Linked DNA regions of Nitratifractor salsuginis DSM 16511. The main gene of each other region encodes a partner of the protein of the gene in region 2 in a complex. Links are inferred from orthologs where the notes say so. Each region holds a gene or a part of one and is shown on either strand. Other genes may lie near its edges. The genes, in order: metK and groL.

The links.
Region 1: the proteins of groL (region 2) and metK are in contact, whole or in part, in a cryo-EM structure (PDB 8P4O), measured with the Escherichia coli proteins. The link is inferred for Nitratifractor salsuginis DSM 16511 from one-to-one orthologs.

Annotation. Positions count from the first base shown.
Region 1 is NC_014935.1:288,260-294,758, reverse strand. The notes cover bases 1,426-4,420. They hold metK (methionine adenosyltransferase), read right to left. Parts: upstream 3,505-4,420; coding sequence 2,347-3,504; downstream 1,426-2,346. Other genes in these bases: dxs (1-deoxy-D-xylulose-5-phosphate synthase), read right to left, coding at 3,514-4,420; NITSA_RS01535 (4Fe-4S dicluster domain-containing protein), read right to left, coding at 1,806-2,093; ndk (nucleoside-diphosphate kinase), read right to left, coding at 1,426-1,693. Also shown: phosphate acyltransferase PlsX, read right to left, coding at 1-703; rpmF (50S ribosomal protein L32), read right to left, coding at 721-873; NITSA_RS01545 (YceD family protein), read right to left, coding at 896-1,270; more of ndk, read right to left, coding at 1,280-1,425; more of dxs, read right to left, coding at 4,421-5,397; NITSA_RS01520 (hypothetical protein), read right to left, coding at 5,381-5,629; hisC (histidinol-phosphate transaminase), read right to left, coding at 5,626-6,499. UniProt on the Escherichia coli protein: Catalyzes the formation of S-adenosylmethionine (AdoMet) from methionine and ATP.
Region 2 is NC_014935.1:1,859,738-1,866,138, forward strand. The notes cover bases 2,150-5,046. They hold groL (chaperonin GroEL), read left to right. Parts: upstream 2,150-2,727; coding sequence 2,728-4,365; downstream 4,366-5,046. Other genes in these bases: groES (co-chaperone GroES), read left to right, coding at 2,392-2,658; NITSA_RS09545 (glycerophosphodiester phosphodiesterase), read left to right, coding at 4,660-5,046. In the rest of the region: pyrF (orotidine-5'-phosphate decarboxylase), read right to left, coding at 1-712; NITSA_RS09525 (molybdopterin molybdotransferase MoeA), read right to left, coding at 716-1,951; more of NITSA_RS09545, read left to right, coding at 5,047-5,490; NITSA_RS11465 (hypothetical protein), read left to right, coding at 5,563-5,733; ribosome maturation factor RimP, read right to left, coding at 5,738-6,178; 30S ribosome-binding factor RbfA, read right to left, coding at 6,168-6,401.

The DNA.
Region 1 (6,499 bases), 1.6 Mb from region 2 along the record:
CCTCGCTCGTTTTGAGAAGGATATTTCCGGTAAAGCCGTCGGTGACCACGACTTCCACACTGCCGTTGAAGATATCCCGCCCTTCGACGTTGCCGAGAAAGCCTGGAATTTTCTTCATCAGAGGGAACGCCTCTTTGGTCAACTCGTTGCCCTTGGACTCCTCTTCGCCGTTGGCCAGGAGCCCGACACGGGGTGATGAGATCTTCATCACCTCCTGGGCATAGACTTCGCCCATCACCCCAAACTCGTAGAGGTTGTGGGGCTTGCACTCCACGACTGCCCCGACGTCCAGGACCAGCGTCTTGGCATTGTTGACGTTGGGCATCAGCGTCGCCAGAGCCGGTTTGGAAATGTGGGGGAGTCGTCCGATCCGCAGGGTCGCCAGGGTCATCGTGGCCCCGCTGTGGCCGGCCGATACGACAGCATCGGCCTTCCCCTCTCTTACGAGCTCCACCGCCTTGTAGATCGAGGAGTCCTTACGGCGCAGGGCGTTGGTGGCCTGATCGTGCATATCGATCACATCACCGGCTTCGACGATCTCTACCTGCTCGAGATAATATTGGGGGAGGAAGGAGAGGATCGCTTCCCGATCCCCAACGAGGATCGGCTGAAAACGACGTTCGTCGATTGCCTGGATGCATCCTTCGATGATGGGTTCGGGACCGAAATCCCCGCCCATCGCATCGATGGCGACGCGGATCATCCCTTTGTCGGGAGACATTAGGACTTGTATTCGCCTGTAACAGGGTTCATGCGGTGGGGCATTCTCCAGGTACCGTCAGCATCTTTGACGGGGCGGGGGAGTTTGACCTTGTAGTGGGTGCGGCGCTTGGCGGCGCGGGTTTTACTGTGTCTTCTCTTGGGTACTGCCATGGGTTATCCTTTCTAATGGGTTTCAGTATTCAATATCCACTTCCCGCTCATCCTCCCGGCATTTCGGGCAATAATGATAAGCGGAGCGGTAGGAGGCGATCTCCCCCTCCATCAATCGGGAGATGTCGATCATGCCGTCCAGAAACTCTATGGTATCCAAATCTTCCGTCACCTTCCGGGCCTGATCGGTGAGGGTCAGGTCCAGAGGGAGACGAAGCTTTTCGGTAAATTCGGAGCCGCATCGGTCGCAAATCAGCCTGATCTCTCCGCTGATCTCCGACTCCATGCTCACTTCATGGGCTCCGGTCCTGAGCAAAGTGCCTTCGATCTCCAGATCTTCCATCCGATGGCGGAAGTTTCCGGGGGAGCGGCCCACCTTGCTAAACGTGATTTTCAAGGAAGTTCCTTAGAGAATCTCCCGCTGGGCGAAGAAGAAGGCGATCTCTTTCTCGGCATTCTCCAGAGAGTCGCTTCCATGCACGGCGTTAGCGTCGATGCTCTCGGCGAAATCGGCACGGATCGTGCCGGGAGCCGCCTCTTTGGGATCGGTAGCGCCCATCAGCTCACGGTTCTTGGCGACGGCATTCTCTCCTTCGAGAACGGAGACGACAACCGGGCCGGAGATCATAAACTCCACGAGCTCGCCGAAGAAGGGGCGTTCTTTGTGTACGGCGTAAAACGCTTCGGCATCGGCGCGGCTGAGCTGGATCTTTTTGATCGCGGCGACACGCAGGCCGTTGCTTTCGAATCGGTCGATGATCTTTCCGATCACATTCTTTTTGACAGCGTCAGGTTTGATGATCGATAGGGTCTTTTCCATCGTAGTTGAGTCCTGATTAAAAATTTGGAGGTGGATAATATCACAAAAAGTATAAAGGGGAGTTTAAAAACGGACGGGAGAGCTTCTTCCCGTCCGGAGGCTAAGGAGTATTTTAGTCCTCGATGACAGGAGCGTGCTCGGCACGTGCCTCGGCGGGGACATCTTCCCGGCAGGGCATTCCCTCGACACACTCGGCCCAGACGATGCACCCTTCTGTGGGACAGGCTTCCGCACAGGCGGGAGTATCATGGTATCCGACACACTCGACACACTTGTCAGCGTAGACGTAGTAAGTGTCCTCACCTGTGGGGTTATCGTCCTCGTCAACGATCGCTTCGACGGGGCACTCATCGATACATGCCGCACAGTTGATGCAGATGTCTGTAATCATTACTGCCATGTGTTTCTCCTTTGTTCGTTTTGTGAATCACACTATAGCACAGGAAGATTAAACGAGTCTTTAAGAAAAATAGGACAAATTAATGTGTAAGAAATGATACAAAATGTAACAGAAAAGGAAGTTATCGATGTATTTGCATATTAGTAAATAGGGAGATCGGAAGACATTAGCGGCAGTTTGAAAAATTATCGGGAAGCTATTTCCAATTCAAAATCTAAAATCCAAAATCTTCCATTCCCCAGAGGGGTCGGCCCTAGAGTCCCAGGTAGGAGCGGATCTCTTCGACCCGGTCGGTGCGCTCCCAGGTAAATTCGGGGAGTTCCCGGCCGAAATGGCCGTAGGCAGCAGTTTTGCGGTAGATGGGGCGCAGGAGGTCGAGGCTTTTGATGATCCCGGCGGGGCGCAGGTCGAAGACATCGCGTACACACGCTTCGAGCCGGGACTCTTCCACGTTGGCGGTGCCGTGGGTATCAACCATAATGGAGACCGGCTCCACGACCCCGATGGCGTAGGCGATCTGGATCGTTACCCGTTCGGCCACGCCGGCCGCGACCAGGTTTTTGGCGACCCAGCGGGCGGCATAGGCGGCGGAGCGGTCGACTTTCGTGGGGTCCTTGCCGCTGAAGGCTCCGCCGCCGTGGGGGCAGCTCCCGCCGTAGGTATCGACAATGATCTTGCGTCCCGTCAATCCCGCATCCCCCTGGGGGCCGCCGATGACGAAGCGGCCCGTGGGGTTGATGTGGTAGACGATATCCTCGGCACGGAGCTCTTCGGGGATCACTGCGTGGATCACCTCCTGGAGCACATCCCGGTGAAGCTGTTTCTGCTCGATCTCCGGGGCGTGCTGGGTGGAGACGACGACCGTGGTGACCTCCACCGGCTTGCCGTCACGATAGCGCACACTCACCTGGGCTTTGCCGTCGGGCCGCAGGTAGGGAAGAGTCCCATCCTTGCGCACTTGGGCCAGGCGGGCGGTGATCTTGTGGGCCAGGGAGATGGGCAGAGGCATCAACTCCTCCGTCTCTTTGCAGGCATAGCCGAACATCAATCCCTGATCCCCCGCTCCGATCTCGCCGGAAGCCTGGTCGACCCCCTGGTTGATGTCGGGGCTCTGCTCTCCGATGCCGTTGAGCACGCCGGCGCTGCGGTAGTCGAAACCGAAGCTCGCATCGGTATAGCCGATCTCGCGCACCACTTCACGGGCGATCTCCTGCATGGGAGCGTAGGCGTGGGTCTTGAGCTCTCCTGCGATGACACAGTAGCCGTTGCTCAGCAGGGTTTCGCAGGCGACTCTCGCCCCCTTGTCCCGCTCGATGATGTAGTCGAGGATTGCGTCGCTGATCTGGTCCGCCATCTTGTCGGGATGGCCTTCGGTGACCGATTCGCTGGTAAAAATATACTCTTTTGCCATAGGCTTCCTTTATCCTTTGCTTACGGATTTCTTTTCGGAATTATATACTCTTCCGTCTCCCCCATCCTTGGAGGACGTCTCCAGGCGTTGCGCCACCTTTCGGGCCAACTGATTCGGCCGCAGGCCCAGGTGCTCTTCTACTACCTCTGTTTTGCCGTGGGGGATGAAACGGTCTTCATATTCGAAGCTTTCCAGAGTGACCCCTTCGATCCCCTCCTCTTCGAAGAACTCCTCAAGCGCGGAGGCGACCCCTCCGATCCTGGCCCCCTCGCTGAAGACGAACCATTGCCGGTAGCGCCGGGCCAATTCCCTCAGAAGCTCCCGGTCGAGGGGCTTGACGAAGCGCAGATCCAGGATCGCGGGACGGAGCTCCTCCAAGTGTTTGGCAGTCTCCAGAGCCCGCCCGACCCCGTTGCCGTAGCCGACGAAAAGGACTTCCTCCCCCTCCCGGAGCAGATGGGCCCGACCGGTCTCATAGTCGGGAACGTCGAAATCCTCCGCCATAAAAGCCCCCCGCGGATAACGGATCGCCAGCGGCATGGGAAAATCGACGGCAAAGCGGAGGGCCTTTTTGAAGCTGCGCTCATTGAAGGGGGCCATCAGGGTCATATTGGGGATGGGACGCAGATAGGAGATATCGAAAGCCCCCTGATGGGTCTCTCCGTCTTCTCCCACGATCCCCGCACGGTCGATGGCGAAGGTGACCCCGACGTTCATCAGGGCGATGTCGTGGATCACCTGGTCGTATCCCCGCTGCAAAAAGGTGGAGTAGATGGCGCAGAAGGGTTTGAAGCCCTCTTTGGCCAGCGGGCCCATACTGGTAACGGCATGCTGTTCGGCGATCCCCACATCCCAGAAGCGCTCCGGGTATTTTTCCAGGAGAGGAGAGAGGCCGGTCCCGCCGGGCATAGCGGCGGTGACCCCCACGATCTTCTCATCGCGGGAGGCGAGTTCCTGGAGGGTTTCGCTGAAGATCTGCGTTGCACTTTTGGCTCCGGCGCTCTTTTTCAGCGGCTCCCCCGTCTCGATATCGAAGGGCCCCACCCCGTGCCAATGTTCCAGGGGCCCCTCGGCGATCTTGTACCCTTTGCCCTTGATGGTCTGGGCGTGGACGATCACCGGCTTGCCCATCGATTTGGCGATCTGGAGGGTGTGGATGATGGAGGGGATATCGTGCCCGTCGATGGGGCCGATGTATTCGATCCCCAACTCTTCGAAAAGCATCCCGGGAGTGATGAGGCGAAAGGACTCTTCGAACTTTTTCGCCATATAGGTCGCCCCCTCCGGGAGCATCTCCAGGAGGCTTTCGGTTTTGCGCTTGAGCTTCTGGTAGAAGGGGCCGGCCATCCCTTTGGAGAGGTAGCGGCTGATCGCCCCGATGGGTTTGGCGATGCTCATCTCGTTGTCGTTGAGGATGATCACCACCGGATATTTGCGGTCGCCCAGCTCGTTGAGGGCTTCATAGACCATCCCGGCGCTCATACTCCCGTCGCCGATCATCACCACGGGGATGCGGTCCTCCCCTTTGAGCCGGATCGCCTTGGCGGCGCCCACCGCCAGAGAGATGGAGGTGGAACTGTGGCCCGCCTTGTAGTAGTCGTAGGGAGATTCCTCGGGGTTGGTATAGCCGCTGATCCCGCCGAACTGCCGCAGGGTATCGAAGGCGTCCCAGCGGTCGGTCAGCAATTTGTGGGCGTAGGCCTGGTGGGAGACATCGAAGATAAAAGGATCCTTTTGGGCATCGAAGACATAGTGCATCCCGATGATCAGATCCACCGCTCCGAGGGTGGAGCTGAGATGCCCGCCGTTGCGGCTGACCACTTCCAGGATCCTTTGGCGGATCTTTTGGGCCAGCTCCTGCAACTCTTCGGGGCTTTTATCTTTGATCTGCATCCGAGTCCTCTCCTTTCATCAGCGCGGCGACGACCAGCTGCCTCGCTCTGGCGGGGCTGAGCCGTTTCCCTTTCAGGGAGAGCTCTTCGAGCAGGGCTTCGTACCATGCGTCATCGCAGCGATGCTTGTAGAAGAGCAGGCTGCGTGAGCCGCGCCCGGATACTCCCCACGCTTCGAGCCCTACCGGCTCTCCCCGCTCTCCGGGACGGGAGATCACCTTGGCCTTTCTCATCCCAGGACCTCATCCATGGCACTGAAGAGCCGGTCGTTCTGCTCCGGGGTCCCGATGGTGATCCGCAGAGCGTTCATTCCGTAGCTCGCCAAATCCCGCACGATCACTCCCCGACGCAGCAGGGCATCGGCGATCTCCGATGAGTTGCGCTCTTCATCGAAGAGCCAGGTAATGAAATTGGTATAGCTCTCGATGTACTCAAAACCCCGCTCCCGGGCATAAGCCTCATACCGGGGGAGCTCCTGCCGATGGATCTGTAGGGATTTCTGGACGAAGGCTTCATCTTCGTTGGCGGCGATGGCCGCGGCCAGGGAGAGGGTCGTGATGTTGAAGGGGGGACGCAGCTTCATCAGGGCTTGAATGATCTCGGGCCGAGCGATGCCGTAGCCGACCCGCATCCCGCCCAATCCGTAGGCCTTGGAAAAGGTTCCCAGATAGACGGCATTGGGGTAGCGCAGGATCTCCGCAGGGTCGATGCGGTAGGCCGGGTCCTTGGCCGCGGCGTACTCCATATAGGCACCGTCGACGACGACCAGGGTCTCGGGATCCGCCGCTTCGATGATCGCGAAGAGGTCCTCCCTGCTCGTCGCGTCTCCTGTGGGGTTGTTGGGAGTGCAGAGGAAGACGACGTCAGGGCGATGGGCTTGCATCATGGGGATGAACTCATCGGGGCGGTGGCGGTAATCCTCGGTACGCAGGATCCGGGCTCCCTGCTGGAGGGCATAGATGCTGTACATCGCGAAAGTGACCCGGCTCATCAGGACCGAGCTCTCTTCATTGAGCTTCGCCCGGGAGATGAACTCAAGGATCTGGTCGCTCCCCGCACCGATGATCAGAGACTCTTCGGGGACCCCGAAGCGCCGGGAGAGG
Region 2 (6,401 bases):
ATTGTGATCGAGCGGAAAGCCCCCCGATGCGTTGCAAGATTTGCCGCACTTTTTCTTTGGGATCGGGGTCTTGATAGACAGGCCGCCCGATGACGGGAAAGTCCACGTGCTCTTTGGCCGCCAACTCCAGGGTCGCCACCCGCTGCTGATCCCCCGCCTCCTCTCCAAAGGGGCGGATCCCGGGGCACAGAGTCAGAAATTTCTGCGAAGTCACCTCCTTGACTGCCCGGCTCTCAAAAGCGGAGCAGACCACCCCGTCCAATCCCGCCTCATAGCTCATTCGGGCGAACTCCCGAGCTTTCTCGTCGATTCCCTTCCCATAGATACGGCGAAACTCCTCTTCGCTGAAAGAGGTCAACGCCGTCACCGCCAGGACCAGGGGACGATCCTCTCCATAGGGTTCCAGCCGCTCCATGACCGTCCGCAGGGCCCGCTCCCCGGCGCTGGCGTGGACATTGAACATCTCCACCCCCAACTCGGCGATCTCCGCCGCCGCGTCAGCCATTGTGTTGGGGATGTCGTAGAGCTTCAGATCGAGAAAGATCCTGAAACGGGGGTTGATGCTCCGCAGGGTATCGAGAAAGTCCCGGCCGTCGCGGATGTAAGTGCGAAAGCCAACCTTCATCCAAAGATCATCGAACTCCCCCAGGGCTTCGGCGAGACGGAGATTCTCCGCGGAGCTGGGCAGGTCCAGGGCTATAGCAAGTTGCATCGGCTATCCTTCCTGTGAATCGTTTCGAAATTCTACCGCATCCCAAAGGGGGATCACCTCGATCGATGTTCCTTCCGGAAGTTCCCGGACCTCCTCCCCGAATATCGCTAGGACATCGCTCTCCGCCAGGGGAGTGAGCATCCCCGATCCGTAGCGGTTGCCCCGGGTAGGAAAGAAACGCCCCTCTCTCATTCGCCCCAGGACCATTTCGCTCCGCCCGCCCCGCAGCTTGAGCACTTCGCCCATCGCGGCGCTGAAACGGCGGTGCCGGACCGATCGGGCCCCCTGCATCCGAAAGAGCACCGGAATCGCAAGGACCAAAATATTGAGCATCGTAGCCAGAGGATTGCCCGGCATCGCCATCACGAAGCTCCGCCCCATCCGACCCATCATCGTGGGACGCCCCGGTTTGACATTGACCCCGTGAAAGAGAGGCTCAAGCCCATTAGCGAGGAAGGCTTCGTAGAGAAAATCGGCTTCTCCCGTACTGATCCCTCCGCTGGTGAAGATCACATCGTAACGCTTGAGCTCCCCCAGCATTGCGACGGTGCTTTCCCGATCGTCGGGGATGCGGCCGTGGTATTCCGCCGCGAAGCCATAGCGCTGCAGCAGGGCAATGATCCCAAAAGCGTTGGCATTGTAAATCTCGTCCTCCTCCGCTTCCTCCCACGGTTCGCGGATCTCATCTCCGCTAGACAATACAGCGATCCTCAGCGGCGCCGTCACCTCGGCCGCCATCAACCCCTGGCTGCTCAGCAACGCGATATGGGAGGGTTCCAACACCGTTCCCGCCTCCAAGAGCGTCGTCCCCACGTCGAGCTCTTCGCCTCGTTTGCGCAGGTTGCTCCCCCGCTTGATCCCCTCAGGAATCGTCACCGCTTCATCCGTCACATCAGAGCACTTCTCGATCGGAACGATCGTATCGGCATCGGCCGGTACCTGTGCCCCCGTCATAATCCGGTAGCACTCTCCCTCCTCTAAAATCGCTTCGGGTCGATCTCCGGCAAAAATCGTCGCGGCGATCCGCAGTCGCTTCCCGCCATCCCCATAACGAAAAGCGAAGCCGTCCATAGCCGAATTGTCAAATGAAGGAAGGTTTTTGCGAACCTTCACCTCTTGCGCGAGAATACGCCCCAAAGCCCGATCAAGCGTCACAATCTCCCGTTCCCTTTTGAGCGGCGCATTCTCCAACGCCAAACCCAGCGCCTCTTTTAATGACAAGGTATCCAGCTTCACCATAAAGATCACTCCTCTCTGCAATTGTTCAATGGAGCTATTATGTCTAAATCATTGTTAGAGATCGAAATGAAAAAGGCAGTATTATCTAAAAGGCCAACTGTGTGACTGTGGGTTAAAAATAAAAAAAAAGATGGAAAATAGTAATGAGAAATAAAAAAGGGGGAATGGTAGCAGGGGGGGAACTTGAATCCCCGACCTCCGGCTTATGAGACCAGCGCTCTAACCAGCTGAGCTACCCTGCCATCAAAAATACAGGCCGGAATATTACCCTAGAAAACTTTAAAAGTCAATACCAAGCCAAAGAGAGAGAAATAAGTATTAAAAATAAGGTAACTTTAGTCAATAACACTAATGATTCTTAAATATTTTCCTGGAATTGACTTGACATACATCAAAAAACTCACTAAAATACCGTCAAACTAAACCAAAAAGGAGCGAGCATGAACTTCAAACCCCTGGCTAATCGTGTACTGATCGAGCGTGAGGAGGAAGTCACAACCACCGCTTCCGGCATCATCATCCCCGACAACGCCAAAGAAAAGCCCCTTCAAGGGAAAGTCCTGGCAGTCGGACCCGATGCGGAAGAAGAGGGAATCAAAGTAGGCGACACGGTCGTCTTCGGCAAATACGCCGGGACCGAGATCGTTCTGGACAATAATGAGTATCTCATCCTCAACAGCGACGAGATCCTCGGTATCCTGGGCTAAGCCCCGAATATTAGAGAGTAAGAAGAGTAGAAGAATAGAAATCAGTCAACGCATCAAAGGAGCATAAAAATGGCAAAAGAAATCGTCTTTTCAGATATCGCACGTAACGGACTCTACAGCGGAGTCAAAAAACTGGCCGACGCGGTCAAGGTCACGATGGGACCCCGCGGACGTAATGTCCTGATCCAGAAGAGCTTCGGCGCTCCCAGCATTACCAAGGACGGCGTCTCTGTCGCCCGGGAGATCGAGCTGGCCGATTCTCTGGAAAATATGGGAGCTCAGCTGGTCAAAGAGGTCGCCAGCAATACCGCGGACGAAGCCGGTGACGGTACCACCACCGCCACCGTTCTGGCGGAAAGCATCTTCCGCGAAGGTCTGCGCAATATCACCGCAGGGGCCAACCCCATCGAAGTGAAGCGAGGTATGGACAAAGCCAGCGCCGCCATCATCGAAGAGCTCAAGAAGATGAGTAAAGAGGTCAGCGACAAAGAGCAGATCGCTCAGGTTGCCACCATCTCCGCCAATAGCGATGCCAAAATCGGTAACCTCATCGCCGAGGCGATGGAAAAAGTTGGTAAAGACGGCGTCATCACCGTCGAAGAGGCCAAAGGAATCAACGACGAACTCGAAGTCGTCGAGGGTATGCAGTTTGATCGTGGTTATCTCTCGCCCTACTTCGTCACCAACAGTGAGAAGATGACCGTCGAGATGGACAACCCGCTGATTCTCATCACCGACTTCAAGATCAGCAGCCTCAAAGACCTGATCCCTCTGCTCGAGCAGACCCAGCAGAGCGGACGCCCGCTGCTGATCATCGCTGACGATGTCGAAGGTGAAGCTTTGGCGACTCTGGTCCTCAACCGCCTCAAGGGCATCCTCAACATCGCCGCCGTCAAAGCCCCCGGCTTCGGCGACCGCAAGAAGGAGATGCTCAAGGATATCGCTATCCTCACTGGCGGTACCGTCATCACCGAAGAGCTCGGTCTGACCCTGGAGAAGACCACCATCGATCAGCTCGGTCAAGCCGCCCGTGTCGTCATCGACAAAGATGATACCACCATCGTCGACGGTAAAGGCAGCAAAGAGGCGGTCGAAGCCCGCATCCGCGAGATCAAGGCTCAGATCGAGAACACCACTAGCGACTACGACCGCGAGAAGCTCCAGGAGCGCCTGGCTAAGCTCAGCGGTGGTGTCGCTGTCATCAAGGTCGGTGCCGCTACCGAGACCGAGATGAAAGAGAAAAAAGACCGCGTCGACGACGCCCTCTCCGCGACCAAAGCGGCTGTGGATGAGGGAATCGTTATCGGCGGAGGTGCCGCATTGGTCAAAGCCGCCAAAGCGGTCGAAATCAGCCTCGAAGGTGACGAGCAGGTCGGTGCGGAGATCATCCTGCGCGCCGTCAAAGCTCCCATCAAGCAGATCGCAGACAACGCCGGCTTCGACGCCGGAGTCGTCGCTGACAAAGTCAGCACCAGCGAAGACGCCAACCTCGGTTTCAACGCTGCCACCGGCGAATATGTCAATATGTTCGAAGCCGGTATCATCGATCCTCTGAAAGTCGAGCGGGTCGCACTGCAAAATGCCACCTCTGTCGCCAGCCTCCTGCTGACGACCGAAGCGACCGTCAGCGAAATCAAAGAGGACAAACCCGCTCCCGCCGCTCCCGATATGGGAATGGGCGGAATGGGCGGAATGGGGATGATGTAATCTCCCCCACCTCCTGAAGGAATTTTCCCAAAACGTCGATTCATTCCCTCCTTTTCTTTCCGGTCGTGAGACCGGAATCTTTCATATCTGAATAAAATACTTCATTCCTTTAACAAGAAGATCCCATCACACTGCTTTCCCTATCAATATTCAGGACAATATAACCTCTTCGCAATGCTTCAATTTCCATTTTGATTCCAGAGGTCTTCAACCTACCTTCCTTGTTCTGGCAATGATTAGATTTTATCAACTTTCTATTTTAAACTGGTAATATATTTAAGGGAAGGAGTAGTTATGGCTTTTTACGAAAAATTCAGATCAGACCAGTTGATCGGTGCCCACAGAGGTTGGAGGGAGATCCGTCCGGAGAATACACTTTGTGCTTTCGAAGCGGCGGCAGGGCATTGCGACTTCATCGAACTTGATGTGCAGCTGAGCCAGGATGGAGCCTGGGTCGTTTGCCACGATGAGACATTGGAGCGAACCACCGATGTGGAACAGTGTTTCCCGGGGGAACTGCGCCCAAGACGGGTCATCGACTACGCCGTGGAAGAGCTTCGCCGACTTGATGCAGGAAGTTGGTTTCTCGACCGGGACCCCTTCGGTACGCTGAAATCGGGAAGGGTGTGGAGAGAAACGATTCAGGCCCTGATGCCTATCCGACTGCCTACCCTGGAGGAAGTTCTCGATTTTTCCGCAGCGAGCGGGATCTCTCTGAATATCGAGATCAAAGATATGCAGACGCTTCCGGCAAAAAAGGTCGTTCGAAGATTCAGGGAGGTCTTGGAAGAGTATCCCAAGGCGCTGCCGCCCATCCTGGTCTCCTCCCTCAACCACTATTACCTGGCCGAGCTCAGTCGAGGGATCCCTTCACTCCCTCTGGCTGCTCTGGTGAATGCATCCCATCCTCCACGACTCAAAGACTACCTGAAGCGGCTCTGGGTCGAAGCCTATCACGTCGATACGACACTGATCAAAACTACCCCGATCGAGTCTTTGGAACGTCTCGGCATCTACTGCGGCGTCTATACCGTTAACAACCCCATCCATCAGGAGTACCTCTTCCGCCAAGGCTATCGATCGATCTTTTCGGATTGTCTCATCGAAAGAGATACCCCCTGTTGAAACAGGGCAGTAACGAGAAGGTAACGATCTTTCGCCACAATTCTGCATCCAAATACAGAAAAAGGATGCATTATGCAACTCAAACTATCAGAAAAAATCTTTATCTATTCAATGATCGTGATTGGTGTGGCCATCTATCAACTGCTCCGCCTGATTCCTCAACCGGGATTTATGCTCAAAGAGTTGGAAGAGGTACCGGAAAGAGAAGAGAGCCGAAAAGAGCGACTCTGTTACAGTTGCTGAGGGCTCAGGAGTTGTTGGCCCAGTCGAAGTAGGTACGGGCTTTGAGGATCTGGGGGTAGCTGTAGCGGTGTTCGCCCTCTTTATTGCGAAGAATGATCCCCTCTTCGTCGGCAGACTCCAGGATACCCCGGAGTTTTTCGCCTCCGGCGATCTTGAGTTTGACCCGTTCACCGACGGCACTTTGGAAATGCCGGGGCTTTTTGAGGGTCCGCTCGATGCCGGGGGAGCTCACTTCCAGGAAGTATTTGCCGCCAACCGGCGGATGGACATCGAGAAGGGGGGAGAGGTCGTTGGAAATATCGGCGCAGGTGTCCAGATCAACACCCCCGTCCTTGGTGATATAGACCCGATAAATAGTCTGATCGTTCTCGTTGACGGTTTCGGTATCGTAAAACTCCGCTCCGTGGGAGCGCACGATCTTGGCGATCTGATCCTCAAGATTCATTGCCAAGCTCCTTTTCGATCTTTTTGAACAGTTGATCCATCTTGCTGATACGCTCCAGCTGATCGTCGAACTCAAAGGTGAAGTTGGGAGCCTTGTACCATCCTTCCGCCTCTTTGACGTAGGTTTTGAGATAGCCGGCGACCTTGCGCAGACGCTTCAGGGCCTCCTCCTGCTCCTCGGGCTCGATCCCGGTAGGGTCCAGGAAGACCCGGGCGTCGTAGCG